4 regions of the Streptomyces sp. NPDC087845 genome follow, and region 1 is predicted to be linked to each of the others. Evidence: riboswitches for the same ligand, from Rfam matches in the RefSeq annotation. Region 1 holds a riboswitch; each other region holds the start of a gene.
What was found. A riboswitch is a leader RNA that binds a small molecule or an ion and turns the genes downstream of it on or off. The one in region 1 is predicted to bind cyclic di-AMP.
Positions count from the first base shown of each region.

Region 2: it holds a riboswitch for cyclic di-AMP, as region 1 does, so the genes downstream of both, ACIOMQ_RS37275 (peptidoglycan DD-metalloendopeptidase family protein) here and ACIOMQ_RS09185 (M23 family metallopeptidase) in region 1, are expected to answer to the same signal.
Region 3: it holds a riboswitch for cyclic di-AMP, as region 1 does, so the genes downstream of both, ACIOMQ_RS21900 (LysM peptidoglycan-binding domain-containing protein) here and ACIOMQ_RS09185 (M23 family metallopeptidase) in region 1, are expected to answer to the same signal.
Region 4: it holds a riboswitch for cyclic di-AMP, as region 1 does, so the genes downstream of both, ACIOMQ_RS36515 (transglycosylase family protein) here and ACIOMQ_RS09185 (M23 family metallopeptidase) in region 1, are expected to answer to the same signal.

Region 1 is NZ_JBIUVC010000002.1:780,555-784,626, forward strand. Features, by position in the region: gene ACIOMQ_RS09170 (SPFH domain-containing protein) at 1-616, shown strand, start outside; tRNA gene ACIOMQ_RS09175 (tRNA-Met) at 902-975, shown strand; gene ACIOMQ_RS09180 (PP2C family protein-serine/threonine phosphatase) at 1,195-2,358, shown strand; cyclic di-AMP (ydaO/yuaA leader) riboswitch at 2,640-2,792, shown strand; gene ACIOMQ_RS09185 (M23 family metallopeptidase) at 2,804-4,072, shown strand, end outside.
Region 2 is NZ_JBIUVC010000024.1:85,620-89,691, reverse strand. Features, by position in the region: gene ACIOMQ_RS37280 (alpha-galactosidase) at 1-1,990, shown strand, start outside; cyclic di-AMP (ydaO/yuaA leader) riboswitch at 2,284-2,438, shown strand; gene ACIOMQ_RS37275 (peptidoglycan DD-metalloendopeptidase family protein) at 2,444-3,400, shown strand; gene ACIOMQ_RS37270 (SGNH/GDSL hydrolase family protein) at 3,590-4,072, shown strand, end outside.
Region 3 is NZ_JBIUVC010000008.1:216,290-220,361, reverse strand. Features, by position in the region: gene ACIOMQ_RS21905 (ATP-binding cassette domain-containing protein) at 1-736, opposite strand, end outside; cyclic di-AMP (ydaO/yuaA leader) riboswitch at 1,435-1,621, shown strand; gene ACIOMQ_RS21900 (LysM peptidoglycan-binding domain-containing protein) at 1,626-2,411, shown strand; gene ACIOMQ_RS21895 (DUF2461 family protein) at 2,650-3,297, opposite strand; gene ACIOMQ_RS21890 (hypothetical protein) at 3,347-3,631, opposite strand; gene ACIOMQ_RS21885 (APC family permease) at 4,002-4,072, shown strand, end outside.
Region 4 is NZ_JBIUVC010000023.1:8,264-12,335, forward strand. Features, by position in the region: gene ACIOMQ_RS36505 (cytochrome P450) at 1-196, shown strand, start outside; gene ACIOMQ_RS36510 (transglycosylase family protein) at 302-1,285, shown strand; cyclic di-AMP (ydaO/yuaA leader) riboswitch at 1,586-1,757, shown strand; gene ACIOMQ_RS36515 (transglycosylase family protein) at 1,761-2,537, shown strand; gene eno (phosphopyruvate hydratase) at 2,873-4,072, shown strand, end outside.

The DNA.
Region 1 (4,072 bases):
GCAGGCCGCCGCGCTCAAGGCGGAGTACGAACGCGACACCGCGATCAAGCGGGCCGGATTCCTCGCCGAGACCGAGCAGTACAACGCCCGCGCCGCGCAGGCCGGGCCCCTTGCCGGGGCCAGGGCCTCGCAGGAGGTCATCGAGGAGCAGACCGCGTTGGCCGAGCGGCAGGCCGCGCTCGCCGCGCAACGACTCGAAGGAGAGGTGCGGCGCCCGGCGGACGCCGAGGCGTACCGGCAGCGCACTCTCGCGGAGGCGGCCCGTGACCGGGTGAAGTTCGAGGCCGACGGCAACGCGTACACCGAACGGATCCTCGCCCAGGCGCAGGCCGACGCCAACAGCGCGCGCGCCGCCTCGCTGCGCGACGGCAACCAGGAGCTCATCGCGGCCAACCGCATCGTCGAGAACCTGCCCGTCCTGGCCGACGCGGCCGCCCGCGGCATGTCGGGGGCGGACCTCACCGTTCTGAACGGCACCAGTGGCGTCAACGAGATGGCGGCGGGCGTGGTCGGCCAGGGGCTGGCGATCCTCCAGGCCCTACAACGGGGCGCGAATCCGATGAAGTCCCCGGCGGTCGACGGGAAGACCGCTCCCCGTATCACCGAGACGAATTGAGGGCTCCCCGAGACGAATTGAGGACGGCAGGGCCACGAGGCCGCGGAGCCGCGGAGCCGCGGAGTTGCGGAGCTGCGGGGCCCCGGGGAGAAGGGGCGGCGGGGCGGGGTGCAACGACCGACTGCTGGGGCCGGGCGTCGGGCGTCGGGCGTCGGGTGTCGACGGCCGCGTGCCGGGTGGGCGCCGGGCGAGCGCCGGAGTGGGCGCCGGAGTGGGCGCCGGGCGGTCATGATTCGCTCCGTGGTCATGAGCCCGCCGCACATGCCGTACAGTTGTGTTTACCGACGCGGGGTGGAGCAGCTCGGTAGCTCGCTGGGCTCATAACCCAGAGGTCGCAGGTTCAAATCCTGTCCCCGCTACTGAAGAGTCAGGCCCGGCACGCATGCAGCGTGCCGGGCCTGACTCGTTCCGGCCGACCCGTCGACCCATGAAGGAGCAGGTCCGGGCGGTGTGTGAGCTGTGCCACGTACGTACCCCCATTGGCCGATGAGGAGTCGCCGGGCGACTCTGCTCCGGTGAGCCTGGGGTGGGGCGCGGTACCGTCCGCAGCCGCGCGCGTACCGGGCAGGAGACCACAGGTGTGGAAGCGGCTGAGGCGGCGCGGCAGGCATGCCGAGGGCGACGGCACCCGCACGCGGCGGTTCGTCCGCGCGCTGCCCGCCCTGATGATCGTCGGCGGGCTGGTGTTCGATCTCCTCACGCCGCCGACCTTCACCGCCGTTCCGCTGTTCGTGGCGGCGCCGCTGATCGCCGCGCCGTTCTTCTCGCTGTCCAGGACCATCTGCACCGGCATCGCCTCGATGCTGGCCGTCATCGTGCTGCGGCTGTACAGCGCCACGCTGCCGGAGGTCGTGCCGCTGATCGAGTTGCTCACCCTGGCCACCGTCTCCGTCCTCGCCGTTGTGATCAACGGGGTCGTACGGCGGGGCAATGAGCAACTGGCCTCCGCGCGGGTCATCGCGGAGACCGCCATGCGGGCGGTGCTGCCGAAGCCGTCCGACCGGATCGGCGGGCTGCATGTGGCGGCGCGGTACGAGGCGGCGCAGGCGGACGAGTTCGTCGGCGGCGACCTGTTCGCCGTGACGGACACCCCGCAGGGGGTGCGGCTGGTCGTCGGGGACGTACGGGGGAAGGGGCTCGACGCCGTCGAGTCGGTGGCGGTGATCATCGGGGCGTTCCGGGAGGCGGCCGAGCAGGAGCGTTCGCTGGAGGGTGTGGCGCAGCGGCTGGAGCGGGCGTTGGCGCGGGAGGGGACGCGGCGGGGCGGGCTCGACGCGGTCGAGGGCTTCATCACCGCCGTGCTGGCCGAGATCCCGCCCGGGGGGTCCCGGGTGCGGATCGTCAACCGCGGTCACCCCGAGCCGATCCTGCTGCACCCGGACGGGGAACTGGAGGTGCTGGGGCCCACGGTGCCCGCGCTGCCCCTCGGGATGGACCTGGGCGTGTGGCCCGACCGGGCGGACGAGTGGGATCTGCCGGCGGGGACGACCCTCCTCCTGTACACGGACGGTCTCTCCGAGGCGCGGAACGCCGACGGCGTCTTCTACGACCCGGCGGCCCGGCTGCGGGGGCGGATCTTCCCGGGGCCCGAGGAGCTGCTGTCCGCGCTGACCGATGACGTACGGCTGCACACGGGTGGCGAGACGACCGACGACATGGCGCTGCTCGCGGTCGTACGTCCCGCGGAGGGGCAGCCGGACCGGCGCAGGACCGTGAAGATCGTGGGTCTGGAAGAGGCGTGAGGGGCGGGGGCGTGAGCTCCGCGCGAGCCGGGCGCGGCCGTGGGCGCGGGATGCCACGGTACGTAATCGAAGCGCACCGCTCCGCATAACATTTGACGCAACGTCAGAATCCGGGTAATGACTGAGGGTCGATCAACTCATACCGTTCCGCCCGGTTGTGCCCCGTAAAGTCCAGGCCAAAGACATGAACGATCAGTGGGAACAGCTTGGAATCAGGCACGGGTGTCTATTAACGTTCGATAACGCAGCGCGGTCGTCCCAGCCGTCGTCAGTGGCGGCACCGTGCGCGAGCGCCGAATTCCGCAAGGGAACCGGGGAACCACCTACATGGGGTGAATCGGACACCTGCGTCTCGTGAGAGACGGAGGGGCCCGTAGGAGACCTTCCTGCTCCGAACCCGTCAGCTAACCCGGTAGGCGAGAAGGAAGGAAAGGAGTGCGCCCCCGTGGCGTCCAACAAGCCTGCCCCCGAGGCCCCCTCTCGGTTCAACCCCGACTTCGGTTCCGATGTCGTTGCTGACTTCGATTCCCCGGCCGGACCCGACTCCGGCTTCGGCGCCGGCTACGGGACCGCCCGGACCGGAACCGCCTACGGCGCCAACTACGGCACTGTTGCGACGGGAACGGCGTACGGCACCGACTACGCCACTGTTGCGACGGGAACGGCGTACGGCACCGAGCCGGGCGGCGACTTCGCCGGTGGGTTCGGCGGCGAATTCCGCGCCGACGGCAACGGCGAGCCCGAGCGGGGCTGGGACGAGTGGAACCCCACCGAGGAGTCCGTCCGCCCCGTACGCGGCAAGCACCGCGTCGCCAAGCAGCGCAACGGACTTGCCCGTAGCTCCACGGTGCTCGGGGTCGGCGTCATCGCGGCGGTCGGCGCGGGCGGCATGGCCACCGCGCAGAGCAAACCGCCGGTCTCCATCTCCCTTCCCGACTCCATCGCGGACAACCTCCCCGATGCCAAGTCCCTTCCGGGCGTGGGCTCTCTCTTCTCCGACGAGTCCGAAGCCGACAAGGCCGCGGCCGCCTCCGCTGCTGCCCCGCTCACCACCGCCGGTCTCACCACCGCCGAGGCCGAACAGGGCACGGTGGACGCGGGTGAGGCGCTCCGCGCACGCATCCTCCAGCAGGCCGAGCAGCAGCAGGACGCCGCCGACGCCGAGGCGAAGGCCGCCCAGGAGAAGGAGGCCGCGGAGAAGGCCGCCGCCGAGGCCAAGAAGCAGCAGGACGCCGCCGAGGCCAAGGCCGCCGCGGAGAAGAAGAAGGCGGAGGAAGAGGCCAAGAAGAAGGCCGAGGCCCTGCGGCTCGCCAAGCTTGCCGCCAGCTACGCCCTTCCGACCTCCTCCTACAGGATCACCTCGACCTTCGGCCAAGCCGGCTCGATGTGGTCCTCCGGCTACCACACCGGCCTCGACTTCGCAGCGCCGACGGGTACGCCGATCAAGGCCATACACGGCGGCACCGTCAAGTCGGCCGGCTGGTCCGGTTCGTACGGCTACCGCACGGTGCTGGAGCTCGACGACGGTACGGAGCTGTGGTTCTGCCACCAGTCCTCCATCGGCGTCAGCGTCGGCCAGAAGGTCTCCACCGGTGAGACCATCGGCCGAGTCGGCGCGACCGGCAACGTGACCGGCGCGCACCTCCACCTGGAGGTCCACACCCCCGCCGGTACCGGCATCGACCCGATGGCCTGGTTGCGCGGCAAGGGCCTC
Region 2 (4,072 bases), on a different contig from region 1:
GCGGATCTCCCTGGCCGCTGCCGAGGCGCTGGCCGCGGCGCCGGAGCAGCCCGCCAGGGGCTTCGAGTCCCCGCTCGACGGCCACGAGGAGTACCCCGTGGAGGGCGGCCCCCGGTTCGTCCGCCCGGCTCTCTCGGTGCGCACCCCGGAGGTCCGCGGTACCGAGTGGTCCTTCTCCGGCGCCGCGGTGGACGGGGGCGAACTCCGTATCGGCTTCACCGACTCCGTGCACCGGCTCGCCCTCACCCTGCACTACCGGATGCGGGACGACTCCGATGTCGTCGAGCGCTGGGCCGCCGTCGCCCACGCCGGGCCGGACGGTCCGCCGCTGGAGCTGCTGCGCGCCGACGCGGCCGCCTGGGCGCTGCCGGCCCGCGACGCCTGGCGGTTGAGCCGGCTGCACGGCCGCTGGGCGGCGGAGTCGCGGCTCGCCCGGGCGGAGCTGATGTACGGCGAGAGCGTCATCTCCAGCAGGCGCGGCCACACCGGACACCAGTACCTGCCATGGGTCGCACTCGACGCCGACGGAGCGGCGACCGAGGAGAGCGGCGAGGTGTACGGCTGCGCGCTCGGCTGGTCCGGGTCGTGGCGGATCTCCGTGCAGCGGCTTCCCGACGGACTCGTGCAGATCACCGGCGGCGCAGGCCACGACGAATCGGGGCTGCTGCTGCTCATGCCGGGGGAGTCGTACACCACACCGGTCTTCGCCGGTCTGTGGAGCGCGGAGGGATTCGGCGGGGCGAGCCGTGCCTGGCACGCGTGGCAGCTGGCCCATGTGATCCCGGACGCCTCGAGCCCGCGGCCGGTTCTCTACAACTCCTGGGAGGCGACGGGCTTCGACGTCTCGCAGGACCAGCAGCGCGCCCTCGCCGAGCGCGCCGCCGCGATGGGCGTGGAACTGTTCGTCGTGGACGACGCGTGGTTCGGGCAGCGCACCAGCGACCGGGCGGGGCTCGGCGACTGGACACCGAATCCGGACCGCTTTCCCGGCGGACTCAAGCCGCTCGCCGACGAAGTGCACGGTCTCGGCATGCAGTTCGGTATCTGGGTCGAGCCGGAAATGGTCAACGCCGACAGCGATCTCCATCGCGCGCACCCCGACTGGGTGCAGCACTTTCCCGGGCGGACGCGGACCGAGTTCCGTAATCAACTGGTGCTCAATCTGGCCCGCACCGATGTGCAGGAATATCTCTGGGAGCAACTGGACACACTGCTCTCCAGCGCGCCCATCGACTACGTGAAATGGGACTTCAATCGCTCCTTCACCGATGCCGGCTGGCCGGGTGAGGAGTATCCGCAGAAGCTCTGGATCGAGCATGTCGACGCCCTGTACGCGTTGATCGACCGTCTCCGGGCCGCACACCCCTCGGTCGCCTTCGAGTCCTGCTCCGGCGGCGGCGGCCGGGTCGACCTGGGGATTCTGTCCCGTACGGACCAGGTGTGGACCTCGGACAACACCGACCCGCTCGACCGCCTCGCCATCCAGGAGGGCTTCGGCCAGATCCATCCGGCCCGGGTGATGGCCGCGTGGGTCACCGACAGCCCGAACGTCCAGCTCAACGGCAGGGTCAGTTCACTGCGCTTCCGCTTCGTGAGCGCGATGGCCGGCGTGCTCGGGGTCGGCGGGGACCTCACCGAGTGGAGCGAGGAGGAGCTGGCCGAGGCGCGGGCCTGGGTGGAGCTCTACAAGGAGATCCGGCCGGTGGTGCAGCACGGCGCGCTGTACCGGCTGCGCGCCCCGCGCGGCGGTCTCAGTGCGGTCCAGTACGTCCAGGGGGACGAGGTCGTGGTCCTGACGTGGCTGGAGGCGCAGAGGTACGGGGAGCTGCCCCCGGCCCTGCGGCTGCGCGGACTCGACCCCGCGGCGACGTACACCTGCCGCGACACGGGGGCGGTGCACCACGGCTCGGCACTGCTCCATCAGGGGCTGCACACCGGGCTCCGGGGAGATCTCGACGCAGGGGTGCTGAGGCTCCGACGCGAACGATGAGTGCGAAATGTCCGTAATGGGTGCATTCGGTCAAACTTGCCCCGCCTGTACGGGAGATGATCGCGCTCTCGTGAGCGGAATCATATCCGTGACGGTGTGTACCGACGGGGCGGTCGGCCATTCCGTGCGCGGCGCGGAAAGGCAAGATCCTTAATCCACGGAGTGTGACCGGAATTCTGCGCCGATTTCCTGGATCGGATTCCGGCGTGGAACCAGTGGCTTGTTCTCGCCGTCCCGACTCGCTTACGGTCACCGTCAATCCGGATGGACCGCCTAATCCTGCCGCCGTCCGGAATTCGCATCCACTCATCGTGTGGCAGGAGCGGGGGAACCAGGTAGGCCGCCGTCCGGAGGAATCCGGCCGGCTCGGGGTGAAGCCGCGCTCGGCGCGGCCGGGCATCTCCAGCCCGAACCCGACAGCTCACCTCGTAGGCGCCGGAGAGGAAGCACGTCATGCCCATATCGGGTAAGCACCGTCGTACGAAGGCCGCCATCATCGCCCGTGGCGTCGCTGCCGCAGGTGCGGGCGGCGCCGTCATCGCACTGCCGCTGTTCGGCGCCACGGGTGCCAACGCCGCGGAGCAGGCCGCCCCGGCCGCCGCCCCGCAGTCGGCCTCCGCCGCCGCGCACGCCGCCCCGGCCAAGCCGGCCGCGCAGAAGCAGGCCGCCACCACGACGTACTCCGTCGTCTCCGGCGACTGGCTGTCGAAGATCGCCGCCGACCACAAGATCGAGGGCGGCTGGCAGAAGCTGTACCAGGACAACCGCGCGGTCGTCGGCGACGACCCCGGCCTGATCTTCCCGGGCATGAAGCTGACGCTCGGCGGCAAGGCGGCGGACCACTCCGCGCCCACCGGCGCGGGCGCGGGCGCGGCCCTCCCGTCGAAGGCCCCCTCGGCTCCCTCGTCGGCGGCGGAGAAGTCCGCCCCGGCGAAGTCCGCCCCGGCCAAGGCCTCGGCGGTCACGGAGTCCAAGACCTCCGCCCCGGCCGGTCGGAGCACCGGCTCCGGCTACGCGCACCCGGTCCCCGGCAACCACACCACCGGTTACCGTGCCTCCGGCTCCAACTGGTCCAGCGGCAGCCACACCGGGATCGACTTCCCCGTCTTCACCGGCACCAGCGTGAAGGCCATCACCTCCGGCACCGTCGTCACCGCCGGCTGGGGTGGCGCCTACGGCAACCAGGTCGTCATCAAGCACGCCGACGGCCACTACTCGCAGTACGGCCACCTGTCCTCGCTCTCCGTCTCGGCGGGCCAGTCCGTGAGCACCGGTCAGCAGATCGGCCTCTCCGGCTCGACCGGCAACGCCACCGGACCGCACCTGCACTTCGAGGTCCGCACCGGCCCCGGGTACGGCTCGGACATCAACCCGATCGCCTTCCTGGCTTCGCACGGCGTCTACGTCTGAGCCGGACGGACGGGCGGCTGAGCAACACGGCATGACCTGAGCAACACGGAAGGGGCGGTGCGCGGCGGCGCACCGCCCCTTCTGCTTATTCCCCCTTTACCAAGATCTGACCGGGTGGTCTATCTCACCACCCGTCAACCCCTTATTACGGTCGCGTAGGTCACATTCGGCAGTGCAGGATAGGCGTTTGTGGCAGACGATTCGAGAAAAAATCAACGTGGCGTCATCAACCGACATGGTGTCATCGGGTCGTACGCAGCGATTGGCGACAGTTTCACCGAAGGGGTGGGCGACCCCGGTCCGGACGGGGCCTTCGTCGGCTGGGCGGACCGATTCGCGGTACTTCTCGCGGACCAGCTCCCTGACCCCGATGCGGAATCGAGCACCGAGGCTTCCGTACACGCGAATTTCAGATATGCCAATCTCGCCGTACGCGGACGCCTCCTCGACCAGATCGTCGAGGAGCAGGTGCCGCGCGCCAAGGAGCTCGCACCCGACCTGGTGAGCTTCTGCGCGGGCGGCAACGACATCATCAGGCCCGGCACCGACCCCGACGACGTGGCCGAGCGCTTCGAGCGCGCGGTCGCCGAGCTGACCGAATCGGTCGGCACCGTCATGGTCACCACCGGCTTCGACACCCGTGGCATCCCCGTGCTGCGCCATCTGCGCGGC
Region 3 (4,072 bases), on a different contig from region 1:
TCCGCCCGGCGGCCTCCTGTCCGGTGCTGAGGGCTTCCTGGTAGGCGGACCAGCCACCGCCGTACCAGCTCACGGATCCGGCACGCAGTTCGGCGATGCGGTCCACGCGCTCCAGCAGTTCGATGTCGTGGCTGACCACGACCAGCACCCCGGAACGCCAGTTGTCGACGGCGTCGTAGAGCCTGCGGCGCGCGAACACATCGAGGTTGTTGGTCGGTTCGTCGAGCAGGAGGACATCAGGCTGTTCCAGCAGCAGTGCGGCCAGGCGCAGCAGTACGGTCTCCCCGCCGGACATCTGGCCCACGGTGCGGTCCAGTTCGAGGTCCCCGAGCCCCAGTGAGCCCAGTGTCGCGAGGGCTTGTTCCTCCACGTCCCAGTCGTCACCGATCGTCTCGAAGTGCTTCTCGTCCACATCCCCGGCCTCGATGGCGCGCAGTGCGTCGCGCCGCTCGGCGATGCCCAGGGCCTGGTCCACCCGCAGCGAGGTGTCGAGGGTGATGTTCTGAGGGAGGTGGGCGAGGCTGCCGCCGACGGTCACCGAGCCCTGGGAGGGGCGAAGCAGGCCGGCCAGCAGGCGCAGCAGTGTGGACTTGCCCGCGCCGTTGTTGCCCACGAGACCGGTGCGGCCGCGGCCGATACCGAGGGAGAGCCCGTCGAAGACGGTCGTGCCGTCCGGCCACTGGAAGGACAGGGCGGAGCAGGTGAGGGAGGCGCTGGGGGCGGTGGGTGTCGCCATGGTGATCCTCGCAGTCGTGAGCGCGGTGAATGGGGGCTTCGAATGCGAGCACCACGCAGCGACCGAAAGGGGAAGGGTGCGGCGGTCCGAGAGATCGAGGGACGGCTCATGCACCGAGGTCGCATCCACGCGGGGTCACGGGCAGGGGAAAACACTGCTACTGCGTGACGGGCGTACGACCGGAGTCGTACGGCGCGATGATCGCGAACCTCAGATGCGCAACGTCCACCTCTATCGGAGACAACAGGACGGTCGAAACGATAGCGAGCCGGAGGGCGGAAGGCAAAGCCTTGTGCCGTGCGGGGGAGTGACACGGGTGGACCGCCGGCCGGCCCTTCGGGGTGCGATCGGCCAGGGGGCGGTGCACCGGAGCGAGAACATGCGAATCACTGGGCAAATGTTCCTGTATGGGCGATTTCGATAGATACGCCCTCTTGGTCAACAAAGGGGGGCTTGGTGCGAATTGCAGCCTTTGATCTATGCCCGAAATGCACCTTTTAGGAACTGCGTGGTGTGAGTCACGTTCAAGGTTCAGGGGGGCTTGGCACGTGCCTCGGTTCCCTTCTGTGCAAGGAAATTTTGCAATGCGGTGTGAGGTGGATTACTGCCCTTTCCGTGATTCGATCTTGCAAATGAATTGTGATCAAAAAATAGGGGCTTGTTCCATTCGGCGTTTCTCGCCTACGGTCACCGTCAATCCGGACGGAACGCCGAATCCTGCCGCCGTCCGAGAAACCGACCCGATCGCGTACGGCAGGAGCGGGGGACCCAGGTAGGCCGCCGAACCGGTATCCGGAACGGCTCGGGGTGAAGCCGCAGTTGCCTGCAGCCAGACATCTCCCGTCTGAACCCGACAGCTCACCTCGTAGGCGACGGAGAGGAATTCGCCATGCCCGCAACGGGTAAGTCCAATCGTCACAAGCACACTTCGCTGACCCGCGGTTTCATCGCCGCGACCACGGGCGGGGCCGCTCTCGTGCTTCCGCTGATCTGCGCGGGCTTCGCCTCGGCCGCGCCGGCCCAGGCGGTCGCCGCCGAAAAGGCCGCGGCGCCGTCCGCCGCCGTCAAGGAAATATCCGTCCGGAAGACCGCGCCCACCGTCTATTCCGTGACCGTGGGCGACACCCTTTCCAAGATCGCGCGGGGGCATTCCGTCAGCGGTGGCTGGCAGAAGCTGTACGAGGACAATCGAGACGTGATCGGCGGCAACCCCGCTCTGATTCGTCCGGGCATGAAGCTGACCATCGGCGCCGAGGCGGAGTCTCGCGTTTCCACCGGCGTATCCGCCGTGAACGGCGCCGCGGTGCCGGCGACGGCCACCACTGCCGCACCGGCCGCCAAGCCCGCCACGTACACGAACAATCTGGACGGCTGGATCAAGAAGTCGCTGGCCGTCATGGCCGAGCGTGGCATCCCCGGCAGCTACGACGGCATCCACCGCAACGTCATGCGTGAATCCTCCGGCAACCCCCGGGCCGTCAACAACTGGGACTCGAACGCCGCCGCCGGAACCCCGTCCAAGGGTCTCCTCCAGATCATCGACCCGACGTTCCGCGCCTACCACGTGCCCGGTACGTCGCTGGACAGCTACGACCCGGTCGCCAACATCACCGCGGCCTGCAACTACGCGGCCGCCAAGTACGGCTCGATCGACAACGTGTTCGGGGCCTACTGACGCGCAACGGCGCGGACGGCGGTTCAGGACCGACGGGTGGCGAGAGGCCGGAACAAGGGCCGCTCGCGAAGGACCGCACCCGCCGGTCAGGGACCGCCTTCCGGCCGTTGTCCCGCATGCGTGGAAAGCCGGAACTCCCGACCCGCGCCCATCCGTCGCCGGCCTGCCGTCCCGAGACGGGCCGTTGGGCATGGAGCCCCGCCCCGCACGCATGCGCAGGCAGTGTGCCGAGGTGGCGCTACGCGGCCCGGCGGGGGCCGGGAACGGTCACATGTCCGGCGAGCCACGAGAGGAGGGGCTCCAGTTCCTCTGCCGCCGCGAGCACGGCACCGGCCAACGCAGGCGTGTGCTGCGCGCAGTCCCCGCCGAGGGGGCGGGCGGCGGAGATCGAGCGGTACCGGAGGCAGTCGGCACGGGGATGCCCGGCGTCATGGCCGCGTGGCACGCGCTTCATCAGGTCGCCGGTGACCGCGTACCCCCGCGCTTCCAGCGCCTCGACGGCGCGCACCAGCCCGGGGCCGCTCTCCTGCGCGGCAACCGCCTTGCGGAACAACGGGATCTGCCCCGGGTCCGGGTAGGTCCAGCCGCCCTTGATCCGGAGCCCGTCGAGGTCGAAGCGCAGGCCGATCTCGACATTGCGCGCGATCCGGATCACCGCCACTTGGTGCTGCCACCACCACGGGTCCTTGCGGAACCCCCAGACGGAGAAGTCCTCGTACGCCCCGTCCGCGTCGGCCACCTCGTTCAACAACGCGATCATGGGTTCACGGACCAGGTGCTCCCGGTCCTTTCGACGTCTCTCGCGCGCCTCCTGCGAAGGAGCCCCCTCCAACTGCAGAAGCAGGTCGAATGCTTGCTCTGTCCAGCCGCTGAACGCTCTGCTCATCCAGGAGACCTTAGGGCAGCAGCCCGGCCATGAGCAGTCCACTCATCGGCTACTCCGGCGGCGGCCTGGGAACCGTGGCAGCCGCTCCTTCCCGGACGGACTTCACCACCGCGTCGTGAAGGCGCCGGCTGTCGTCCTCCGAGCGGCACGACACGGGGCTGCCCGACATGGTGAACCAGTCGATCGCACCCGTGTACTGCACAGTCACCTGGGCCGTGTCATCGGCCCAGGTCGTGTGAACCGTCAGATCCCCGGACAGGACGCCGGCCTCGTCCGTCAGCACGCCGCCGTGCCCGGAGAACACACCACGAGTCGTCCATGACGCCCAAGCCATGCCTTCAGGCTGGCATCAAGTCCATGGACGCGCACCCGCAGCCACGTGCGTGCGCGTCGGCGGCCCTCCATGCTCCGTGGCACTCCGGGGTGCCCCCACCCTTCCGGAATCTGGAACGGGCGAAACTTTCCACCCGGTCCGGCTGCGGTTCCCGTACCCGCCGATCCTCAGCGGAATAACGCATTCTTAACGCCAAACCGTCAGATCTGCTCGCCAAAACAACGAATTCCGTAGGTGAACAGCTCTTGACCTGCGGAACTCGTCAGGATTGCATGTCGCGCTGGGAGCGACGAAACCACTCACCACGTCCTCGTCTGGAGGCGATACCGCTCCCGTGCTCAGACACCGCACCTTTGATCGGAATCGCACGATGACCGAAACGCTCAGCGCTCCCCAGGCGCTCGCCCCCGCGACCGGCCCCACTCCACAGAAGCTCAAGCG
Region 4 (4,072 bases), on a different contig from region 1:
AGCACCGCTCGCCCGGCTGGAGGGACAGACGGCGCTCGCCACGCTTCTGAGGCGCCTTCCGGACCTGCGGCTTGCGGTGGAACCTACCGATTTGCGGTGGCGTGGCGGGCTCATCATGCGTGGACTGCGCACGCTGCCGGTGGAGTTTGCACCGAGGCCGGCGCCGACGCGAGATGACGCTCAGTCAACTCTGTGACTTCCACGTGATCTGCGCTGCATCGACTTGTGACACGCGTTCGAGTCCCGCTAGGTTCACCGTTCGACCCACCCGTCACTTGTCAGTCACACGGAAGGCATCTCCATGGGCTCCGCGAACGGCAGACACCGTCGCCCTCGTCAGGCACCCGCCATCGTCGTCGCCGCGGGCGTGACCGGATCGGCCATCGCCATCCCGCTGCTCGGCGCGGGCGGCGCGCACGCGGCCGACGCCAAGACCTGGGACCGGGTGGCCGAGTGCGAGAGCGGCGGCATGTGGAGCGCCGACCTCGGCAACGGCTTCTACGGTGGCCTGCAGTTCTCGCAGGAGACCTGGAAGGCGTACGGCGGCGAGTCGTACGCCGCCCGTGCCGACCTCGCCAGCCGCTCGCAGCAGATAGCCGTGGCCGAGAAGGTCCTGGAGGACCGGGGGCCGAAGGCCTGGCCCAGTTGTGCGGTCATCTCCGGCCTCGCGGAGGACGGGACGCTGCCGGGCGTCGATCCCGGGGTCGCGCCCCCCGCCGAGCCGACACGGAGCACGGAGCCGGCTGACGGCGCGTCGACGCCCCCGTCCGAGGACGCCGCACCGTCGGACGCCGCCCCGGACGCCGCCTCGGGCGGTACGGGCGGTACGGACAGCGCGGACCGTTCGAAGGGGGCGGGCGCCGCCCACGGGCCGGCGGACGGGACCGAGCCGTCCCGGACGCCTTCTGACACCCCGTCCTCCGGTGCGCCCGACGCGTCGGACCCGGCCGGCCCGGCCGACTCGACCGACTCGACCGGCGGCACGGGCGGCAAGCACCGCGGCGCACCTGCCCCCGAGGAGGGCCGGAACGCGAACGGCGGTGTCGAGCGCGAGTCGGGCCGGCATGCCTCCCGCGGTGACGGTGACGCGCGCGACGCGGGCGCGTCGGCCGCCGACGGCACGTACACCGTCCGCTCCGGCGACAACCTCTGGGCGATTGCTGACGCACAGAAGGTCCCCGGCGGCTGGCCCGCGCTGTATGAGGCCAACAAGGATGCCGTCGGAACCGACCCGGACCTCATCCTCCCTGGCCAGAGCCTCGATCTCGACGTGAAGGCCGAGTGAGAGCGGTCTGATAATCGGCTGAAAGAGCCTCAAAATCTGGGGTAGTTCAGAGACCTATGTCCGCTTATGCGTAAGTGAGACATGGATCTCTTTGCGTCAACTGGCGTGTTGCGCCCGGGGAGCCCTTCCGCATCGCCTCCCACCTGCGAAAACGACGGTTCCTCAGATGCAAGTAAGGGCTGATTGTCCGATGTGTCCATCTTTGAATGTGGGGGTTGCGTGTGTTTACGGTCGGAACCGCTCGCACCGCGGGCCCCGTCGATCGTCACGCCGAATCCTGCCGTCGGTCGAAGGGAACAGACGCGTAAAGCGCCGTAGGCAGGAGCGGGGGACCCAGGTAAGCGCCGGGCCCGATCGTCGAAGGACGCATCAGGACCGGCTTGGGGTGAAGTCGCGTGCTAGGACGTGCGACCGGGCAACTCACTTGGCCCGAACCCGACAGCTCACCTCGTAGGCGTCGGTGAGGAGAAGTTCCATGCTGTTTTCCAGCAAGGGCAAGCACCGCCGCCCGTCCAAGGCCGTCCGTGTCGCCACGCTCGCCGGTGTCGCCGGTACCGCCGTCGCCGTTCCGCTGATGGGTGCGACCGGCGCCTCCGCCGCCTCCGTCGCCACCTGGGACGCCGTCGCCCAGTGCGAGTCCGGTGGCAACTGGTCCATCAACACCGGCAACGGCTACTACGGCGGCCTGCAGTTCTCGCAGTCCAGCTGGGCCGCCGCCGGCGGTACGAAGTACGCCCCCCGTGCCGACCTGGCCACCAAGGCCCAGCAGATCACCGTCGCCGAGCGGCTGCTCGACATGCAGGGTCCGGGTGCCTGGGGCTGTGCCGGCGCCGGCAACCTGACCAACGACGGTGTCAACCCGGGCGTCGACACCGGCTCCTCCTCGAAGTCCAGCTCCAGCTCCAGCGCCACCGGGCAGCAGAGCACCCCGGCCGCGCCGAAGCAGCAGTCGCGGCCGGTCCAGCAGGCCCAGCCGAAGAAGGCCGAGCGCACCGAGGCCCCCGCCGCCTCCCGCTCGGACCGCTCCGCCGCCCCGCAGGCCGAGTCGAAGAAGACCGTCACCACCCCGACCGGCGAGAAGGTCAAGAAGGGCGACGGCGAGTACAAGGTCGTCTCCGGCGACTCCCTGAGCGAGATCGCCGCCGAGCACCAGGTCGAGGGCGGCTGGCACCAGCTGTTCGAGCTGAACAAGGACATCGTCAAGGACGCCGACCTGATCTACCCGGGTCAGCAGCTGCACCTGACCAAGTAGTCCAGGCTCTCTCCTCCCGGAGCACCCCGGCCCGGCGCGCATTCCCCCGTACGCGCCGGGCCGGGGTTTCCTGTGTCGTGCGCCACCACCGCGAGGTGCCGGCGCCGCCACGCGCCGCCTCCGCGAGGTGCGCCACCTCTGAGCGATCGTTCAACTGTTGTAGTTACTGACCAGTAAAATTCTGACTGTTTGTCCGCTTACGCTCGCCCTTGGGTCCTTTTTCGTCCCAGGGGACGGGCGGTCGTCGGGCTGAGCGGGCCGGGCCGGTTAGGCTCTTGTCGCAAGGCCAAAGTGACCCTGCACAACCAGTGTCATATCCCAGAAGGAGATGCCTCGTGCCGTCCATCGACGTCGTCGTAGCCCGGGAAATCCTCGACTCCCGGGGGAACCCCACGGTCGAGGTCGAGGTTGGCCTCGACGACGGCAGCACGGGCCGTGCTGCCGTGCCGTCCGGCGCCTCCACCGGTGCGTTCGAGGCCATTGAGCTTCGCGACGGTGACCCCAACCGCTACCAGGGCAAGGGCGTCGAGAAGGCCGTCCTCGCCGTGATCGAGCAGATCGGCCCGGAGCTCGTCGGCTACGACGCGACCGAGCAGCGGCTGATCGACCAGGCGATGTTCGACCTGGACGCCACCGAGAACAAGGGCTCGCTCGGCGCCAACGCCATCCTCGGTGTCTCGCTGGCCGTTGCCCACGCCGCCTCCGAGGCCTCGGACCTGCCGCTCTTCCGCTACCTCGGCGGCCCGAACGCGCACCTGCTGCCCGTTCCGATGATGAACATCCTCAACGGTGGGTCGCACGCCGACTCCAACGTGGACATCCAGGAGTTCATGATTGCCCCGATCGGTGCGGAGTCCTTCTCCGAGGCCCTGCGCTGGGGTGCCGAGGTCTACCACACGCTGAAGAAGGTCCTGAAGACCAAGGGTCTTTCGACCGGTCTCGGCGACGAGGGCGGCTTCGCGCCGAACCTGGAGTCGAACCGCGCCGCCCTCGACCTCATCGTCGAGGCCATCAAGGAAGCCGGCTACGTCCCGGGCAAGGACATCGCGCTCGCGCTCGACGTCGCCGCGTCCGAGTTCTACAAGGACGGCACGTACGAGTTCGAGGGCAAGTCCCGCTCGGCCGCCGAGATGACGGAGTACTACGAGGAGCTCGTCTCCGCGTACCCGCTGGTCTCCATCGAGGACCCGCTGTACGAGGACGACTGGGCCGGCTGGAAGGTCATCACCGACAAGCTCGGCGCCAAGGTGCAGATCGTGGGCGACGACCTGTTCGTCACCAACCCGGAGCGTCTGGCCCGCGGCATCGAGGAGGGCTCCGCCAACGCCCTGCTCGTCAAGGTCAACCAGATCGGTTCGCTGACCGAGACCCTGGACGCCGTCGAGCTCGCCCAGCGCAACGGCTTCAAGTGCATGATGTCCCACCGCTCCGGCGAGACCGAGGACGTCACCATCGCCGACCTCGCCGTCGCGGTGAACTGCGGCCAGATCAAGACCGGCGCCCCGGCCCGCTCGGACCGTGTCGCCAAGTACAAC